DNA from 2 places in the Calditerrivibrio sp. genome. Region 2 is predicted to be linked to the other one. Evidence: riboswitches for the same ligand, from Rfam matches in the RefSeq annotation. Region 2 holds a riboswitch; the other holds the start of a gene.
What was found. A riboswitch is a leader RNA that binds a small molecule or an ion and turns the genes downstream of it on or off. The one in region 2 is predicted to bind cobalamin.

Region 1 (8,224 bases), on a different contig from region 2:
TTTTTTACCCCGTGTAGGTGGTAAGCTTTGATCTTATCTTTATATCTATTTAAAAACCCCTTAATATCAACCCCAGCAATGATTGCATGCCCCACATCGAAGCAGATATCCGCATAATTTGAGGAGATTTTATCAAAAAAGTGTACTTCATTGATGTTTTCTATAAGAGTATTGGGGTAATTTGCGATAAAATTTACCATCTCTTCAAAAAAGGTTTCATCATTTTCAGGGTGAATGATTATCTGTTGAGGGTTTAACTGTTTTAATACGTTTGCAAAACGGTTTAGTTTCACCCAGTCAGCCTTGCGGGAAAGATTTAGATCTATGGGCATGTGTATGAAATACTCTATGTCGGTTTTGATCTGCTGCAATAGTTTTATCTCATCTAAGTCTTCTGGGGACATTGAATCTTTATAGCTTTCTAAATAGAGAAGCTGCACAATATCCACCAGACCTTTTAGATATTCGACATTTTTAAATCTTGTGTCGTGTAATATAAAGGAGGTAGTGCCAATTGATTTTATCTCTTTCATCGATTTAGCCTATAACTTATTTTTAATGGTAATTCTATAGTATGTGGTGGTGAAACGTCGAATTTAATTTTACCAGCTAAATTTACTGTATAATCATCCAGAACAGTATATCCGGAAGATTTAACTATTTTTACTTTTTTCAGTTCCCCCAATCTATTTATTGTGACGTTGACCATAATATCCCCTTCTATCCCTCTTTTTCTTGCAAGGAGGGGGTATTCAATCATATCTTTTATCTTCTGTAAAATGTATCTTTCATACTCTTCGATATTGAAGGGTTTAGCTTCATTTTCTGGATAGGTTTTAATATCTTCTGTTTTGGACATTATAATATTCATAGATTTTGGGTTTATTGAAGTAGTTTCTACTTTATTATTTGCAATCGTTTTTGGTTCCTCCTGATTGATGGTAGTTTTTGTTTTATCTTCATCTATTTTGTTTGGTTGTATCTGTTCTTGTCTGGTAAACTCCTCCACAGCATCTTTATATATCAGATTTTGTTCGTTTTTTGCATAAAGAGGTTGTATATCTTTTAAAATTTTTTTATTATTTGTTGTATCTACTTTCTTTTTTATACTTTCATTGGTGGAAAATGGAGAATTTTTTTTATTTATTAATTCTACAAAAATGATCCTGTTTTTTTCAATACTACCGTCTAAAGGTAAAGAGATTTTTAAGTATACGATTAACAATATATGAAAAATCGTGGAAAATATAATAAAAGCTGGCAATCTACGTTCTGTCATCATAATCATCTTGCAAACTGCTCTTGAGTGACATCTTTGAGGCTGGCAAAACGATGGGATTTCCAGATACCGGGTTTATATCCGTAACTATTACCGTTTTGTATATCTCTTCCAGTATATCGTATCTTAAAACCTCTCTGGGGGTACCAAATTTAAATAACTCCCCATCCCTCAGGAGTGCCAGGTAGTTGCAATATTCCGATGCAAGATTGAGATCGTGAAAAATGCTTATTATGCTTATATTCATCTGGGTATTTAGTTCCTGTATAAGGTCTAAAATCTTTATCTGATAATTCAGATCAAGATGGGCTGTGGGTTCATCGAGTAGAAGTAGTTCAGGTTCCTGAACCAACGCCGAACAGATAGCCACCACCTGCTGCTGGCCACCACTTAATTCGTACATAAATCTATCTTTAAACTTTTCTATTCCAAAAAAATTCATAAATTTGCGGCTTATCTCAATATCTTTTTGGGTTTCGAAGATCTGAAATTTTTTAAAATGCGGTAATCTGCCTGCCAGAACGTAATCCATGACTTTAATATCTTTGTTGTCCACAAACTGACTCACATAAGCTATTTTCCTGGATCTATCTTTATTATTTAACGAAAAAAGATCTCTATGATTAAGATAAATGGTACCACTAAAAGGTTTTAATATCCCTGCTATAGTTTTCAAAAGGGTGGTTTTACCGGATCCATTTGGGCCTATTATGCCAAGAAAGGATGATTTTGGTAGTGTGAGGGTTATACTTTTTAGTAAAAATTGATCTTTGTATCCGGAGACAAGATTTTCTATCCTGATAAATTCCATTATCTTATTCTCTCTTTTTTGAATATGTATATGAAGAATATTCCACCAACTATTCCAGTAATGACACCCACAGGCAGTTCGTTTGGATATATTATTTTTGATGCTAAAAAATCTGATGCCGTTAAGAAAAAACCACCACCCAAAAAAGATGTGGGAAGAAGGATTCTAAAATCTTTATAAAATAGCTTTCGCATCAAATGTGGCACCACGAGTCCGATAAAACCTACCATTCCGGTTACCGATACTATCGATGCCGTAATGAAGGAAGCCGTGATGATAGTGATTTTTATAACCACATCAATGTTGACCCCCAGAGTGAAACTTTTTTCATATCCGAATTGCATCGCATTTAAGTCATTTGCCAGAAGATAAAATATCACAAATCCGGATGAGACTATAAAAAAAAGGATGAAATTTATGTTGTTTTCTGCATTTCCAAGGGATCCCATAATCCAGAATACTATACCATGGAGATTCTCAACTTTGGAAATCGACAGAATAAGCATCAGCAATGAAGAAGAGATAAAGCTTATCATGACACCAATTAGGAGAAGATTTTTTGTGTCTATCTTATGGTTTCTTATGGCAACTATATACAGTATAAATAATGAAAATAGGGCACCTAAAAAACCTGCGATTATCAGAGAAGAAAATCCCAAAAATGTTTGAAAGTTTACCATTAAACCTAAGGCAACCCCCACTGCTGATCCGCCTGAAATCCCCAATGTATAAGGTTCCACGAGATTATTTCTAAATACACCCTGCAACACAGTACCACACAGGGCAAGTCCCCCACCTGCTAATAAACCAAGAATAGCCCTCGGGAGTCGTATTTCTGCTATAATGGTTGTGTTGATATCATTCACAAGAGGGAAGGTGTCGTAAAAAAGTTGCAGTGATATAATACAAAAAGTCAAAAAAAATATAATGAAAACTTTTGCTACAAAATGATCCTTATTCATCATCTTTCGTGAACCATAATACCTATCTCATCGATTAGATCAATTAAGTCTGGCAAAGTGGGACTTCCAAGTCTATCCGCATTGACAGTGTATAACCGGTTATTTTTTACAGCAGTTATGGATCGGTATCTTTTGAATTCCTTTATAACCTCTTGTGAAGCAATCCCCATATCCATTATCAAGATTACCTCAGGGTCATTTTTCAAAACAAACTCTTTAGATACCATTCCAAAATTCAGCTTTTTTGCAATATTAATCCCGTTTACTGTTGAGATAATATCATCGATGTAAGTCCCATTGGGAGCTGTAAATAGTGGATTTACACCTAATACAAAAAAAACTTTTGTTTTCTGGTATTTTTTATATTTATTTTTGATCTTTTCTAATTTATTTTTAGAGATATCTACTATTTTACCTGCCTCTTCCACCATTCCGGTTATCTGACCAACTTTAATGAATGAATGTAAAATATCATCAATACTTTTGGGGTAATCTATTATTTCAACTCTTAGATTAAGATTTTTGAGTTTATTTACGGTTTTAATATTTGTTAATGAGTTGGCAAATACGACATCTGGTTTTAATCTTACAATGGCTTCTACATTTATATCCATTATGGATCCAACAATCTGTGCTCTGGATTTTTTGTCATTGGCAAGGGGGCAGTAGGATGTACATCCCACTATATTATCCTTAAAACCCAAACTGATGAGCTGCTTTGTAATTGAGGGGGTAAGTGATACTATTCTTAATGCATACGAACTTTTGCTATAAAAGATTACTAATAATGCTACCAAAATTATTTTATAGCGGGGGAAACACCCCCGCATTATCCTTGCCATTTTCATATCGTTAAAACTTTATGGATCCGCCTGCGTATATGTTTCTATTTATTGATGGATAATATCCATTTCCAAAAGAGCTATAGTACACATAGTCATAGTATTTTTTGTCCAATATGTTATTTATTTTTAGAAATAATTCATAATTCTTCCTGACGAAGTCTATCTTAGCATCACTCACAGCATAGCCCCCCATTTTGCCATCTACGTTTTTATAATCATTCCCTTTATAGTAGGAGCTGTAGTATCTTATGTCGTAAAATAATCCTATTCCATTGTTGAATCTATACCCTACAGAACCTTTGAGATTGTGTTTTGAGACGAGGGGAGCAGTTTTACCATAGTACGCTTTTTCTGTAATTTCAGAATCTATATAGTTGTAACTCCCCTTTAATAAGAGCTTTTTGTCATCGTAACCACCATTGAGATTAAAGATATATTTTCTTGTGTTCAGGTTAATATTGGCTGGATCCGTTGAAAACCAATTCCAATCGGGGTTCGTGAATATTTCATTGTCGGAGGTCTGTTTGTAGGCTGAAGTGGATAGGAAGTAGCTTTGCTTATTCCACTTGTATCCCATCTCGTAGTTTATGGACTCCTGTTTGGTAATTTTAGTGTTTAATCCAGACCATTCGTTTATTTCATCTGTGGTGGGGAATCTGAAGCTCTTATCATACTTTAAATAAATGGATTGATTTTTATCTATGTTAAAACCCAATGTTGTGGTATAGGCAGTGGCACTCATATCTTTTGATAGTTTTTTTGATGTATAATCATCGTTTAGTTTCGAATACCTTACTCCGACATTGATATATAGTTTGTATATATCTATCTGATCGAAAATGTATAATGAAGAGGTTGACCTTTTCAAATCATCATTAGAAAAAGATACTTTAGATAAGTCGTGTTCTTCGAAATCTATACCTGTTATTAATCTGTTTTTGTAATGGTTTTTGTCTATGGTGAGTTCATATTTTAGATTTGTAGAAAACGTTTCCAATTCATCCTCCGTTTTCCCCCAAAAGTCATAATCTCTATTTCTATCTTTATAAAACGAGTCAATAGAGAATTTTCCAAATCTGCCGGTATCGTAGGATAACTTAAGCCCAATTAAGCTTTCATAATCATGTCCCCCATAATCTGGTGTTTTTGTATATTTTCTACCATATTTATAGATATCACCAAGGGTTAAATATCCCGGAAATCCATATTTTGAGTCTGTGTATAGCCCATTTAAAGTTATCTCCAGTTTATCGGTGAAGTAGGAAAATTCGGTGTTAATGGTACCTGAGTACAATTCAGAGTTGTCCCTGTAGCCCTGAGTGCCAAATTTATTGCCGCTCAGTAAAAATGAGTAATTTTCTTTTGCCATTACCCCTTCGGCGTAAGCATCATATAAGCCATAGGAACCACCAGAAGTTTTTACTTTAAAGGAGTTTTTAACAGGTTTTTTTGTGATGATATTTATAACACCACCGGTTGCTCTATCGCCAAACAATACGCTATTGCTACCTAAATAAACCTCAACCCTTTCTATCATATCCACCGGAACAAGTGTGAGATCGGGATTACTCATATCAGGATTTGTTATTCTTCTGCCATTTACCATAATCACGTTGTTTAGTCCTGCCTTATCCCCCACAAAGCCACCAATATTGATGGTGACATTTTTTTTATCATAAGATTTTATATTTAAACCATTAATTTTTTCCAATAGGTCGTATGTATCTAATGGTTTTAATTTTTGAATATCTTCATAGGTTAAAATAGTTATGTTAGCTTGATTCTGTGAAAATGTTTCTGTGATTTTATCGCCAAAAACGGTAATTGTTTTCATATCGTCTGCAAAAATATAAAAAGGCTGTAGTAATAATATAAATGCAATATAAAAGAATCTTTGCATATTTCCTCCATTTTAATTTTTTTGGTTTAAAAAAAGAGAATTATACTTAATGTAGAAGTCTACTGATAAAGGACTAACATAGATACCTCCTTATCCTCGTAAGGTATTTCGCAAAGGGTATCCTGGCTCACCTTCAACCTACTCGCCGGCCTTCCCACCTTTTTTAAGGAAGTGGCCATTGATGGCTTTCGTCTGGCTCACAGTTGCGGGACAGCGTCGGATTTTCACCGATCTTCCCCTACTTGCGATAACTGATTCTATATTTTTTTTATTAGAAAGTGTCAAGGGATAAAATTATTCTTCTGTCTTCCCCTCCTTTTGGGGACAACCCTTTTACTTATGCACTATATTAGTGCATTTCTTAAAAATATGCACTAATAACATATAAAATAGTGCAAATTAATTATCATATGAAACATTGAAACAGAAAGGTAGTACATAAACAATTATGTCAATAAAATACCCCTTACTTTTTTAGTTGACATAATTTTTTTAGTATCTACAATGTTTCAATTGCAGATCCGTTAAGTTATTTTTTAATAACACCTCATCTATATATTTTTCCTATAAATACCATCAAAATTTTTCTTAGGAAAAAGTACTATGGAATTTTTATTAAAAAAATTATATCAGATATCATGCTGGAAGAGATTTTGTTGTTATATTTTGGTAAATCTATTGATGATAAGAAAGCTTTAAGCGTAATTGATAAATATATTTGTAAAAATTTTACAGAAGAGGCTGAAAATATAGCGAAATCATTGATATTAAAGCACTATACATCATTATCCGATCAAAAAAAGATCTATGACTTACAATATAAAGATGATGGTCTTAAAAAGATAGAATCTGTGATTGATAATCTTCCTTCCTGTTGTTTTGTTACTATCGATTCCGATAAAGTGGCAGAAATCTCTTTTGTCAAAACTATAAAAGGGTATATGTATGGGGATGTGGTAAATTATATCGATGGAATCAGGGATCTTATAAAGGGTCTAAAAGATACAAAATTTTATCTTCTTTTGCTAAAGGATAGGGGCACAAATGACATGGATGAAGGTTTTGATAAATTTTGCTCTTATATATCAAAGGATTGTTTGAAGGTTTCTGCTATTATAGATATTACTGATACGTTTAGAATTGAGTTATATGAAATAAAACACACAAATATACTTTTATCCTGATTGCAGTATATTTTAAGGTAGGGGGAGGTACTGGGTCGTAAAAATTTCAAAAGTTCATATCAAAAATTCATATATTGGGAATGAAAAAGGAGTTTAAGTAAATACAGTATAGTGGGGACTTTTTATCTTGATTATATTTTATCTTTTCAGATCTCTCACCCCATCTTCTTATAAAATATTACCAGTTATGGTCTTGAAGGTGATTATATCTTATTTTTGAACTATTTACTTTTTTTATGTTTTGAGTTATTTAGAAAAGTATGCATAAGCTAAATCTACTAATAGTTGATGATCACCCACTTTTTAGAAAAGGGATTATTTCAGTAATAAAAGATGCTTTAATCTTCGAAAAGATTTTTGAAGCTTCTACGATAAAAGAGGTATTTGACCTGCTAAAAAAAGAAAAGATCGATTTTATCACTCTCGATCTGAATCTTCCCGATGGTGATGGTATTAATATAATAGAAAAGATAGATTATGAGCAGAATATTCCTATTTTGGTTATAACTACCTACAACTCCCAAATTTTATCGAGGGATGTTTTAAAGAAAGGAGCCAAGGGGTATATAGCAAAAGAGAATATTTCAGATAATCTCATAGATGCAATTAATGCCATTTTACGAGGAGGCAACTATTTAGATGCTACAGCCGAAATGTTAGATAAGAATTCTGAAAGTAGTACAGAACTATATTTTAACCTTACAAAAGCCGAAAAAGCTATATTCAAAATGATAGCTGAAGGTAAGGCTTCCAAAGAAATCGCTTTTGATACTGGCAGGAGTGTAAAAACGATCGAAAACCAGAGGGGGGCTATAATGAAGAAGCTCAACCTTAAAAATGAGACAGAGCTTGTTAAATTGGCATTGAAGCTTGATATTATTGATTTATGATTTCTGCTTTCAAGCTTTTTAGAAGATATTTTATCACCCTTACAATATTAATTATTGCTATTCAGGTTATTATATCATTCTTTATTTTGTTTGATTCTTATATCAGTATTAAAAAAAATACGGGAACTCTAATGCACTTTGTATCCATTGCACTTATGGAATATGATAGGGAAGTGATGCGTAAAATGAATTTAGTAAGTTCATTATTTAATGATATTAAGCACGATTTAATAAAAAAAAATCACCATAACATCGATGATATCCTTAAAAAGATCGAAAAAATAGACAACCCTCAGAATTTTTCTATTGCATTTATAAATGATGAAGGTAAAATCGTTGATACAAACTTAAAA
Region 2 (8,224 bases):
AACCGTGGGGAGATTTTTCTATAATGTAGGCCAGAAGTTTTGAGGAAGGTATACATATTATGAAGACAAAAAGGATCATTAGAAAGATCTGCAAAAAGCTTAATCCAAATGATAGAAGTAATGCTGTGGTGACAAGGGTACCTGCTGTGTAACCCAATGCATTGAAGAAACCATAATATGTAATATTTTTCCCCAGCCATCTTCCATCCTCCAATTTTTTATAGGGTATGGTGAAGATGAATTGATACCTCTCCTTTGGTAGATATCTTATTAAAATGATTAGTATTATCAACGTCATTATGTAAGAAATGAGTAGAGTAAAATTCATATTTTCCCCCTGGTGGCTATTCTTTCTCTGACTTTTATCTTAATTTCAGTAATTGGTATATTAAATCCATAAGTATATCTGCTTTTATTATGACTATTTTGGGAAAAAGCTATTAGATCGTCGTCAAATTCTATCCTCCCTTTTTCGAATAACACCACGTCGGTGCTACTGCCAGGTCTATAAACACTTTTGGGTTGCCCTTTTTTCAAAAATAACCCCTCCTTCATCTCCACAGGTGATTCATATTTAACATCAGAATATCTTTGATCTATTTTCCCAATCATCATCGCCGCCACTTCGATAAAAGCGACAAGACCCACATTGCTGCCATTAGGGACATCAGTGTCGATTATTGTCACAGCTCTTCTGTTTATTGATAGAGGTGTTACAACAGTGATAGTTGAATAGGGATTACAGGAGTGGAATTTCCCTTCAATTTCATAAAAATCGATAATTATTCCAGATACTGGCAGATGATTGTAGTGATATTCATCCGGTGTGAGTCGAAATATGGTATAGTCACCGTGTATGAATTTATCCACCCATTTTGGTTTGATGAGAAGATCATCAAGGGTGAAAAACTTATCTTTCAGACAAAGAAGTGAGTCTTTCGATAGACTACCTAATATCATTTTGGAATCGGCGGGGGATACTATTACATCAAAGGAGTCATCCATAGGTCTTTTATCCCAATATTTTATTCTTCTTTCAAAAATGTCTGAAAGGGTTTTAAACTGACTCGGATCATCGTAAAGCTCATCCAGATTGATTTTTAGCATAGAGATATAATAGTCAATCTCTTTACGGCTGAGTTTTTTGTCATATTTCAAAAATTTTAGCAGTTTGGTGGTTGTTTTATTTACTGCAAGGTTAAACATAAATTGGGAGTTTTCCCTGACCTTTGAATATAAAAACCTTATGAACTTATCACCTATAAATTCTTCAGGAATTATTTTGCCAGTGGATCTTTCTATATAGCAATGCTGCATACTTCACCTCTATGATCTTTCTCAAGCTCTGAAATAAAATCTATAGCCATAATTGAGATTAATTCTTTTAAGGTGGTCAGATCGATCGATTCATCTATGACTTTATTCTCACTACTCTTTATGGTGTGATAGATCTGGGAAAATTGTGATATCTTTTCGGAGTATTTTGATAATCTATTGCTATCATTCATCTTTAATGAGATGTCGTCCAGTAGGGCTTTGAATCCATCTTTTATATGTTTAATTCTGAGTTCGTTTCTGTAGAAGGACTCCAGCTCTCTATTAAAAAGATCTGCGTCGATGTCTATAGGATACTTAACGTTGTGACTTTCTAAAATAGGCTCTATCATTCTAATATATGTGCTTTTTTTTATACCGTTGACTCTATCGGTCACGTCATCAATGGTATCTTTGATATCAAGACCTTCTAAGAGATCTTTGCCTTCTTTGATTATGAAATTTATAACAGCATTGAGATAGTCTTTCAGCTCCACCCTGATATACTCTGGATATCTCTTACTTATTCTCGTATTTTTACAGTGGGAGATAATTGACCTGATTAGAATGTTTTTTGTGTCTTTTTTTATATATACAGTTGGAATCCCAATTGCCGCTGCAAATACCAACTGGCGTCTTTCACTTTCTACGAAAGGATCATCAGGTATCTCCTGGTGGGTTATGGAACCAGAAAGAATTAATTTATAAGCCAGGGCTATGAAGAGCCATTGAAGATTTGACACATGTTTTGTATCTTCCCTTAAATCGTAAAAACAGCTGTAAAATCTTCCTTCAAAACCGTTATAACCATTTTCATTCACACTTCTGCCCCTAAATAGTGTATAAAAAGACAATTTTTCGTCAAAAACCCCCATTTCGTGGAGCTCTTTTTTGAGTTTTGCATGGTTGTTTAGTGTTCCATCGAAGGCCGGGGAATTGTCTGTACTCATCAAAGCCACAAAATAATCTATCAGCCTGAAATCTGGTACGGTGTCCCCTTTTAGATTGAAAATCTTTTCGATTGTATTATCTATCCATAAAGGTCCAAAAGGATAAAACCTTTTTCCAAATCTTTTATTGAAACATTTCTTCATCCATCTGCGGTAAAGCATTCTTATGTGAGTAAAATCAAGTTCGTGTGGAAGAAAACCAAGAATCTTTTCCGGATGCAGATCCCTGAAAGGGATTCTGTAAGGTGATGCCGAATAGTTTTGTATTATTAATGGTATGAAATGTTCAACTATTTTTATCACAAGATCAGAATAGTGTTTTTCAGCAATGGTGTAAAACCTTGTATTACTCGATTTTACTTTATCTGTAATCAGCTTACTTCCGATACTGATATGTATCCCGTTATTTGTAAGACAAGTGTTGGAAGTATTTGGTAAAATGATTAGATTGTTTTTTATAATTCCTACATCTTTTAGCTTTCCGATTGTATTTAGATAGCTTCTCGATAGGGAGAGGTGGCATAATTCCATGTATCTCTTTTTCTCCTCACCTCTATCCCATCCTGATAGGCATGGGCTTATGAAAAGCTCCCTGTAGAGGGAATCTGGAATCAGTTCATTCAGCCTCTTTTGTCTTAATGGTGTCAAGGGTGAATGATAAACCATAACCCTTTCCCCTTCTTCTTCAAGTTTAAACTTTTTAATACCATAAATAGTAAGTAATTGGGTGAAAAGAAACCTTTTGCAGTTCTCTTTTGCAAGGTTATCTGCAAAATTTTCAGTTTCGCTCACCACATAGAAAGATATTACCTCGGGGGATGTGTTGTCATTTGAAAATCTATCTAAAAGCTTTTTGAGGATATTTTTGGAGGGCTGATTTAGAATATTGTCTTCCCCAATATAATTAGCAAAGGATATTTTTAAAAAATAACTCACCGGAAATCGCCAATACTTTTCACCATTTTTATAAAATATAAATTTTTCTATATCGGATCGTTTTCCGGATAACGGATCACTTTTATCTGATAATAGGTCATGATCCAGAACAGATTTTGCGAAATTGTTCAGATATCTATCTTTGAAATATACGTAGCTGTTTTCCCAGGTGTTGTCTCTGTTTTCATTTAAAAACTTATCAAGTTCCTGAAGTTTTTTAGGGCTATATTCACCATTTTTGGTTCTTTTGTGCAGATTTTTATAGTAACTGGAGTTTCTTATATGTAAAGGAAGATCGACGTTGTCTCTCGAACCTATTACACAGGTTTGAAGCTCTGTTTCAATGCCACCCGTCACATCTCCTTTTCCAAAAGGATTGTTTACGAAAAATTTTAGTTCTCCATTTTGACTCATATGAATATCCTGAATTTTTTATTGTTTTATTACATTTAAACTGTAATATAAATTTCATTTTAATGTAAAATTATTGACAAAAAAGGGGGGAGTCCCCCATTCTTACGATATGTGCAACCTTAGATGTTCCTGCCATTCTTTCATTGAAACAGATTTTAGAAAAGATCTCGCTTCCTCTGCTGTCATTTGGGGGTTTTTGTAGTTAATTTTAAAGAATTTTGTCATATATTTGAATAAATCGGTGTTGTCTACGTAGTTCCTGATATCCAGCTGATGTGAAAAGTGACCGACTGCTGCGGAAAATTTAAGAAAATCTCTTCTTTTCATAAAACACCTCCTTGTTAAGAATAAACATTAAATTGTTAAAGATAGTTGGCCTTGTTGTAAAAATAATGAAAAAAATGTAAAACGATTTTTTGTTGACTAAAAATTATGATTATGATATTTTAAAGTATACTGTGGAAGTCCGGTGAAAATCCGGCGCTGTCCCCGCAACTGTGAGCTGGACGAAAGCCATTTTAGCCACTGCCTTTTGATAGGTGGGAAGGCTGGTGAGTAGGATGAAGGTGAGCCAGGATACACAGCCAAAATAACACTACGGAGGATAGTAACAATGAGAAGCCTGCCTATAAATATTTTCAAATAGTCCAGAATAACAATATATTTTTTTAAAATTTTTTAGAGGTGTGAAATGAATATAAAAGTAATAAAACGGGATGGTCGTTTTGTATCTTTTGATGTGGAAAGGATTGCCAATGCCATTTTTAAAGCGGCTAAAGCAGTGGGGGGGGAAGATAGACAGCTGGCGGCGAAGTTATCAAATAAAGTTGTTAATATTGTCTTTGAAAAGTATTTACCTGTGGGATCTGTGACTGTGGAAGAGATACAGGATATTGTGGAAAAGGTATTAATAGAAAACGGGCATGCAAAGACTGCAAAGGCTTACATCCTATACAGAAAACAGAGGGCAGATTTGAGGGAAATTAAACAGGCTTTTGGTGAAATAGAAAATATACTTGATGAGTATCTGGAAGGGGCGGATTGGCGGATAAAAGAGAATAGTAATACCACCTTTTCACTTCAGGGGCTCAATAATTTCATTTCATCATCCATTACTGCAAAATATTGGCTAAATAAGATATATCCGGAAGATGTTAAAAATGCCCATGTAAATGGTGACTTTCATCTGCACGATCTTGGATCTCTCTCTGTGTACTGCTGTGGATGGGATTTAAAAGATCTCCTTTTGAGGGGGTTTGGTGGGGTGTCTGGAAAAGTTGAAAGTGCACCTCCGCGGCACTTCAGGACAGCTCTGGGGCAGATTGTCAATTTCTTTTATACCCTACAGGGGGAAGCGGCTGGGGCACAGGCTTTTGCCAATTTTGATACTTTATTGGCACCTTTTGTGGCTTATGATAACTTATCCTACGACGAAGTGAAACAGGCGATGCAGGAGTTTATCTTCAATCTGAATGTCCCCACAAGGGTGGGGTTTCAGACCCCTTTTACAAATCTCACATTTGACCTTACGGTTCCTGAAATGTATAAAAATGAAGCGGTTGTCTATGCCGGAGGGTATACGGAAGATAGATATGAACAGTTTCAAAAAGAGATGGATATGATAAATAGAGCTTTTATTGAGGTTATGTCCGCAGGGGATGCCAAAGGAAGAATATTTACATTTCCGATACCTACTTATAATATCTCAAAAGAGTTTGATTGGGATAATCCGGTGATGGATAATCTCATGGTGATGACCGGGAAATATGGCATACCTTACTTTGCGAATTTTGTGAATAGTGATATGTCCCCCGAAGATGCCAGGAGTATGTGTTGCCGTCTCAGACTTGATAATAGAGAATTGAGAAAAAGGGGAGGTGGACTTTTTGGGGCTAATCCCCTTACGGGATCTATAGGGGTGGTGACAATTAATCTACCAAGGATAGGGTATCTGGCGGAGAATGAGGATGATTATTTTTATAGACTTAAAACCCTCATGGAGATAGCAAGGGTGTCTTTAAAGATAAAGAGGAAAGTATTGGAAAAGTATACAGAATCGGGGCTGTACCCTTATTCTAAAGTTTATTTAGGGGGGATAAAAGATCAGAGTGGTTTATACTGGAAGAATCATTTTAACACAATTGGGATCATAGGGATGCACGAGTCACTGATGAATTTCATAGGGGTAGGGGTGGATACGGATGAAGGGTTGGAATTTGCTGTGAAGGTTTTAAATTTTATGAATGATGAGCTTAAAAGTTACCAGGAGGAGGATGATATGTTGTACAACCTTGAGGCTACACCCGCCGAGGGGACAAGTTATCGTCTTGCAAAGATAGATAAAACTAAATACCCCACCATATATACCTCCGGTAGCTCAAAGCCTTATTATACCAATTCCACTCAGCTACCTGTGAATAGTAAGCTTGATATATTTGAAGCGCTGGATCATCAGGATAATTTGCAACCATTATACACAGGGGGCACAGTCTTCCATACATTCCTGGGAGAAGCAGTGGAGGATCCTCTGGCGTTAAAATCTCTGATAAGAGAGATTTCTTGTAGATATAGATTACCATACTTTACAATAACACCAACATTTTCCATATGCCCCGTGCATGGATATCTAAAAGGTGCCCACGAGTATTGTCCAAAATGCAGAGAAGAAAAGATAAACGAAATTTTAAATGATATAAAAATTTCTGAAAAAAGGGGGTGATTTTATGAAAGAGCAGATTAAAGATATTGAGCAAAAACTTTTAGAGGTAAAAGGGGAAAAGTGTGAGGTTTACAGCAGGGTGGTTGGTTATCATAGACCTGTGGAAAATTGGAACGATGGTAAACAGGAAGAATTTAAAGATAGGATAGTATTCAATGTGGACATTACCGGTATCAGAGATTGAAACCGTATCCCTCACAAATTTTACCGGTAAGGTTGCCTGCACCGTATTTACCATTGGCTGTAACCTGCGGTGCAGGTATTGCTACAATAAAAGCCTTGTACTAAAAACGGAAAAACCAGCAGATCTTGAGAAAATAAAGGATAAAATAAAGAGACTTCCCTTGAAAAATATAGCTATCACCGGCGGGGAGCCCCTTGTTCATTCCGGTTTGGGAGATTTTCTCTATTTTTTAAAAGATCTTGGCTTTGAGATAAAGCTTGATACTAATGGAACTTTTCCCGAAAGGTTAAAAGATATACTTGATAAAAGGCTTGTGGATTATGTTGCAGTTGACATAAAGGCTTTTAAAGATGACGATTTCAAATATATCACCAGAGTTGATCATGGCTATGAAAAGGTAAAAAAGAGTATTACACTTTTAAAGGAAAGCCAGGTTCCTTTCGAAATGAGATATACTGTCTGGAAAGTACCAATGAGGGAAGAATTTTCAAATTTCTTTGGTGATTTACCCACATCTCAAATGGATACTTTATACGTACAAAAGTTTGTGTCAAACAGCTATATTCTGGACAAGCTTTTTAATCCAGATGTTACTGATGAAGATTTAAGACAAATGATAGTAATTCTATCAAATTTTTTAACGGTAAAAATGAGGAATGCTTAAAGCTCGATGAACGTTTGAATCATTTGATTTTTCTCTATTTTTTAAATTCAATTAAAAAATATCTGTTTACTTAATAAAAACCGTGTAATAAAATGAATCATATACACAAGTTTGTATTTATTGAATCTGGTGTTTTAAAAAAATATAAGGGGGAATTGTGAAGATAAGGTACAACCAATTTTTGTTTCATTTGAGATTCAAAAATCCATTTAAGACTAAAGTTTATCCAGTTTTTATGATACGATCTGTATTAGGTAATGAGCTTAGAAAATGGAGCTGAGGGGGATCGAACCCCTGACCTCATGAATGCCATTCATGCGCTCTCCCAGCTGAGCTACAGCCCCTTGATTTATTTTCTAAATCTGGTAATATAATTTTTATAAAAAATTGTCAAGAGTGTGTTGTGTTTGATGAGATATTTTATTCGGAATGTTTACATTGTTCTGCTGTTGTAAAGTATAGAGAAAGTATTTGCAAAGGATGTTTTTATAAGATAAAAAAGGTTATCCATCGATGTAAGTTGTGTGGCTATCCTTTAAACATTGAAGCAGAGGTTTGTCGAAACTGTCTGGAATCAAACTACTATGATAAATTATTTATCCCATTTTGGTATACTACGGTGATAAAAGATGTGTTAAAAAAAATAAAATTTCGCTATAATCTAAAGGGATACAGGCTTATTGATGAATTGGTGCGGAAAAATCTCATGAAAATGGATAGATATGATGTTATAACCTATGTGCCATCAACACTTATTAGAAGATTCAGGAGATTTGTTCATCCGGCGGAGTATATAGCTACTATACTATCAGACATTTACATGACAACATGTGAGCCACTTTTAAAGAGAGTAAGAAACACTTCTTATCAATGGAAATTGAAAAAGAAAGAAAGATTAAAAAATGTGTCAGAAGCTTTTATCCCCAGAAAAGAGCTTTTGGATTTGAAAATATTATTGGTGGATGATATAATAACTACAGGAGCCACCTTAAATGAGTGTGCCAAAATGTTGAAAGGAGCAGGAGCCAAGAAGGTCGACTGTT

Region 1: it holds a riboswitch for cobalamin, as region 2 does, so the genes downstream of both, ACP5Q2_RS00165 (TonB-dependent receptor) here and ACP5Q2_RS08235 (ribonucleoside triphosphate reductase) in region 2, are expected to answer to the same signal.

Annotation. Positions count from the first base shown of each region.
Region 1 is NZ_JBMFQS010000001.1:28,605-36,828, reverse strand. It holds gene cbiR (cobamide remodeling phosphodiesterase CbiR) at 1-533, opposite strand, end outside; gene ACP5Q2_RS00185 (energy transducer TonB) at 530-1,288, opposite strand; gene ACP5Q2_RS00180 (ABC transporter ATP-binding protein) at 1,266-2,090, opposite strand; gene ACP5Q2_RS00175 (FecCD family ABC transporter permease) at 2,090-3,052, opposite strand; gene ACP5Q2_RS00170 (ABC transporter substrate-binding protein) at 3,052-3,849, opposite strand; gene ACP5Q2_RS00165 (TonB-dependent receptor) at 3,905-5,797, opposite strand; cobalamin riboswitch at 5,913-6,036, opposite strand; gene ACP5Q2_RS00160 (hypothetical protein) at 6,436-6,981, shown strand; gene ACP5Q2_RS00155 (response regulator) at 7,242-7,871, shown strand; gene ACP5Q2_RS00150 (sensor histidine kinase) at 7,868-8,224, shown strand, end outside.
Region 2 is NZ_JBMFQS010000009.1:59,632-67,855, reverse strand. It holds gene ACP5Q2_RS08255 (prolipoprotein diacylglyceryl transferase family protein) at 1-328, opposite strand, end outside; gene ACP5Q2_RS08250 (phosphatidylserine decarboxylase) at 325-1,317, opposite strand; gene ACP5Q2_RS08245 (hypothetical protein) at 1,299-3,614, opposite strand; gene ACP5Q2_RS08240 (twin-arginine translocation signal domain-containing protein) at 3,717-3,941, opposite strand; cobalamin riboswitch at 4,037-4,217, shown strand; partial or broken gene ACP5Q2_RS08235 (ribonucleoside triphosphate reductase) at 4,306-6,517, shown strand; gene ACP5Q2_RS08230 (anaerobic ribonucleoside-triphosphate reductase activating protein) at 6,489-7,181, shown strand; tRNA gene ACP5Q2_RS08225 (tRNA-Ala) at 7,453-7,525, opposite strand; gene ACP5Q2_RS08220 (ComF family protein) at 7,585-8,224, shown strand, end outside.